2 regions of the Azospira sp. I09 genome follow, and region 2 is predicted to be linked to the other one. Evidence: riboswitches for the same ligand, from Rfam matches in the RefSeq annotation. Region 2 holds a riboswitch; the other holds the start of a gene.

Region 1 (2,197 bases), on a different replicon from region 2:
TCGGCAGCATAGCCATGAAATTAAATGTTTTTTTCAAAAAAAACTACCTAGGGTGATTCCTAGGGGGAGAGGACGACCGCTGCCGGCGGTGTTTTTTGCCCCAATACTCCTGCTTTCAAGCGGCCCGGGCTTGGGTATGATGGGCGCCCGCAAGCCCTTGCGGCGCGTTCCCCGGGCCCGGTTGCGGCCCTTCTGATCCGAGTCATGTCATGGTCTGTCAGTCCTGCGGCGCCTGCTGCGCCGCCTACCGCGTCGATTTCCATCCGGCCGAGCTGGAGGGTGGGAATTTCGCCTGGGAGGGCGGCATTCCCCTGGCCCTGACGGTGCCCGTGACGTCCCATCTGGTGCGCATGGCCGGTACCGATGCCAGCCCGCCCCGCTGCGTTGCCCTCAGCGGTGAAGTAGGGGTGTCCGTCTCCTGCAGCCGTTATGCCCAACGGCCCTCGCCCTGCCGCGAATTCAATCCCCTGGCGGAACTGGGTATCACCGACGAGGCCTGCGCCCGGGCCCGGCAGAAGCACGGTTTGCCGCCCCTGGCGGAGCCGGCCTGAGGCCCTTCCAGCGTTGCTGGCGGGCCGCTCCCGATTGACCCCCCGCCGGCCCCGGTGCTAATGTTGGCGCCATTGATAAAGGCAAACCCGTACGAAAGGCGGGGGCGCAAAGTCACCGGTCTACCGGGCGTCGGCAACGGCGCTCCATGACAGCGGGACTGCCATAAGCAACGTGCCATCCCAGGCCGGTTGCGAGGAGACTTCGGCGCAAGCCACGTGGTTTTCCCTCTAACCATTGAGTTTGGGAGGTTGGTCATGTTTGCTGAAGTTCCGGAGCTTTCCCCGGGGGCGTCCGCTCCCCTTGCCATGGCGGCCAGCATCGAGCTGGAGACTGTCAACGGCATCCTCAGTACCGTCACCATTCCGCCGTGCCCCAGCGTGGTCCTTTCCTTGATGGAAGAGGCGCGCCAGGACGACGTGGATTTCCAGCGCATCAACCGTCTCATCAGCGGCGACGTCAGCCTGGCGGCGTCCATGATGAAGACCGCCAATTCCCCCTTCTTCGCCCTGCGCTCCAAGGTGCAGTCGGTGCAGCAGGCGGTGGCCGTGCTGGGCCTGAAGAACATCCTCAAGGTGGTCACCGGCCTGGAGCTGCAGCGCAGCCTGGGCAAGGGCGGCGGGGTCAGCATGGAGCGCTTCTGGGAACGCTCCAACCTGCACGCCGCCATCTGCGGCTGCCTGGCCCGGCGCCTGCCCGGCACCTCGGTGGAGGATGCCTACACCTTCGGCCTCTTCCACGACTGCGGCATTCCCATCCTCATGCAGCGTTTCCCCGACTACAAGGAAACCCTCATGGCCGCCAACCATTCCAGCCTGCCGGTACCCGAGGTGGAGTTCGAGCGCCATGCCACCAGCCATGTCATGGTGGGCGCCATGCTGGCCCACAATTGGCAGCTGCCGGAGAAGATCGTTCGTGCCATCCGCGGCCACCACGACCTGACCCTGCTGGAGGACGAGCGGGAGCCGGCCGAGGTGCGCACCCTGATCGCCCTGTCCCTGCTGGCCGAGCACCTGGCCGCCCGCTACCTGGGCGTGGCGGAGGAGTCCGAGTGGCAGCTGTGGGGCGAGCAGGCTTTTGCCTACCTGGGTTTCGATGACGGCGAACTGGAGGAACTGTACCCGGAACTGCTGGAGGAACTGGGCGACGTCATCGCCGCCCGGGGCTAGGTTCTCAGTCCAGGGTGCGGCGGAAGGTGCGCAGGCCGATACCCAGCACCACGGCGATGAAGGCCAGGATCGGCCAGACGCTGCTCCACACCATGTCGATGCCGTTGCCCTTGAGCAGGATGCCCCGCACCAGCACCAGGAAATGGGTGAGGGGCAGGACATTGCCCACCACCTGGGCCCACTCCGGCATGCCGCGGAAGGGGAACATGAAGCCCGAGAGCAGCATGGAGGGCAGGAAGAAAAAGAAGGTCATCTGCATGGCCTGCAGCTGGTTGCGGGCGATGGAGCTGAAGGTGATGCCCAGGGTCAGGTTGGCGCAGATGAAGAGCAGTACCACGGCGTAGAGCAGCAGCAGGTTGCCGTGCATGGGCACGTCGAAAATGAAGCGGGCGGCGAGCAGGATCAGGGTCACCTGGATCAGGCCGATGAGGATGTAGGGCACGATCTTGCCGGTCATCACCTCCACCGGGGTGGCCGGC
Region 2 (2,197 bases):
GTAACGGCGCCATACCTGGACAAAGGCAACTGGTATGTGGTCCCGCGATCGGCGGATGGCCACTACTGGATTCCGGCCTTTATCAACGGGTTCCCAGTCACGTTTCTTCTGGACACGGGGGCTACAAAGACATCAATCGGGGCGAGAATCGCCAAGAACGCTGGCATTCGAGCAGGGGTAAGCGCCCAGATCGGTACCGCCAACGGGATAGGTAGCGCAATGCAGAGCGAGGGCAATTACCTCCAGGTCGGCGCCTTTACCCTGAGCGACGTTCCGGTCATGGTTTCCTTGAACCAGGCCAATTCGGACATGGCCTTGCTCGGAATGGATGTTCTCCGTCACTTCCGAATTTTCCAGGGGCAGGACTCGATCCAGCTCCAACGCTTGAACTGAGGAAGGGGAACTTTCGATGAAGCAACTGCTATGGCCGATGGCGCTCATTTCCGGTACCGCTGCCGCGGCTGAAGGTGCGCTGCCGAACTATTACGACGCGGCACCGCCACCCTCAAGCTACACGAGCCGCCCGATGGTGGCACCATCGCAGGCCCCCCGGAAACGCTTCATCACCGATTCGGAATCGACATCGCCATCTCCAGCCAACAGCGCATCGCCACAGCCTCATTTGGCTGCATCTTCCGGTGGATCATCGGCTCAGCCGGGACTTCCTCCTAACATGGAGAAAGGTGTAAAGGATCTTGAATCGGGGATGGAAGACCTACAGAAATACACCGCGGTAATGGCTAACCACATCCAACAGAACGGGCTTCGCGGCTTTCTGGCTGTCCCGCCGGAAATTCGCGATCAAGGTGTAGCCGTCGGCCGGAAAATTGGAAACGGCATCAGTGGAATCGCCACGGATACAGCGCATGACATGATCGTTCCGGAGCGCCGTTAGCCATGGAACGGCTCGCGAAACTCGTAACATTCCGACCATCAGTGTTGACACGTTCGCATGGTGCGAATAAATTGCGGGCGTGATCGGTTCATGTTCGCAATTAGATCGCGGCATGATCTTTGGCAAACCCACTGCGAGGTGGAGACGCAAAGCCACCGGTCTCGGCCACCAAGCCGAGATAGCGGAGTTGCTGGATCGACGCAACCAGTATCTCGTCCTGATGGTTTTCTCAAAACAAGACGTGAACGGAGAAAATCATGAAAGGTACTCTGACCACCCTGATCCTGGGCGCAGCCCTGGCTGAATACGGCCTTACCGGCCTGCAGCACGATGACGGGTCTTCCTACACTCCAGAAGAGCAGGCCTCAGCAGTCGTCGAGCAGATTGCTCCGATTGGTGGTTATGGTCCTCCCCCTGGTATGGTCATCACCAGCAATGCCGGCATCGAGCAGGACGTCGCCGCCGGCGTAAGTCAGTTGGATTCCTCTTTCCGCAAGATTCCCGGCTACGCGATCAAGGTGGCCGAGCAAGTCGAGAAGCACGGCATCAATGCGCTTGCATACGAAGACCCGGAAATGAAGCGCGCCGGGCGTGAAATTGGCCTAGAGGTCGGCGGCGGCATTCGGCACTTTGCGGTCGCTCTGGGCAAGGACCTGGTTTCCACCGCCCGCGACTCGGGCATGACCAACAAGGTCAATTAATCTCCCGCAGCAGATTCCTTGGCGGCAGCGCGGCATGGTCTTGGGAGGTCGTGATCGGCGTCTTGTGGCCATCAAAAAATTGGCCGGCACCTCCCAAGGTCGCCGGCCTGAATAGTCGATTTTTGCCAAGGTAAATCGAATGCCCATGCTACGAAAAGCTACAATACGTTCGCACGGTGCGAACGAATTCTACGCCATAATAATTCGCATGGTGCGAACATTTACACTTCAGACCACGAGACCCCGATGACTACGACGAAAGATCCCCTATTCACCATCTTCGATTCAACAGAGTTGGAGCGCGATATCGCGCTGATGGATCGTGTGAAAGAGAAGTTCGAGCTGAAGTCGGATAGTGGGCTGGCGAGGATGATCGGAGCTCACAAGAGCGTGCTATCCGAGATCCGCAGTTACGCAAAAAGCGTGGCCAACGGGAACACCCCGGAGGGTAAAGCTCGGACATTGACCGCCCTGCAGCGGCTTCGTGCTTTCAATCACCTCGGGTATGCGTGGGCGCGCGATGCGCTGATGGCTGCCTTTCCGGAGGCGGTTCGTGAGGAGTTGCGCAAAAGCGATAACGAGCGGACGCACGCGAATGTGG

The links. A riboswitch is a leader RNA that binds a small molecule or an ion and turns the genes downstream of it on or off. The one in region 2 is predicted to bind cyclic di-GMP.
Region 1: it holds a riboswitch for cyclic di-GMP, as region 2 does, so the genes downstream of both, AZSP09_RS04310 (HDOD domain-containing protein) here and AZSP09_RS19480 (hypothetical protein) in region 2, are expected to answer to the same signal.

The regions. Positions count from the first base shown of each region.
Region 1 is NZ_AP021844.1:927,036-929,232, reverse strand. Features, by position in the region: gene AZSP09_RS04315 (YkgJ family cysteine cluster protein) at 210-551, shown strand; cyclic di-GMP riboswitch class I at 622-717, shown strand; gene AZSP09_RS04310 (HDOD domain-containing protein) at 807-1,718, shown strand; gene AZSP09_RS04305 (ABC transporter permease) at 1,723-2,197, opposite strand, start outside.
Region 2 is NZ_AP021845.1:320,499-322,695, forward strand. Features, by position in the region: gene AZSP09_RS19470 (retropepsin-like aspartic protease family protein) at 1-393, shown strand, start outside; gene AZSP09_RS19475 (hypothetical protein) at 410-895, shown strand; cyclic di-GMP riboswitch class I at 1,007-1,090, shown strand; gene AZSP09_RS19480 (hypothetical protein) at 1,153-1,596, shown strand; gene AZSP09_RS19485 (hypothetical protein) at 1,843-2,197, shown strand, end outside.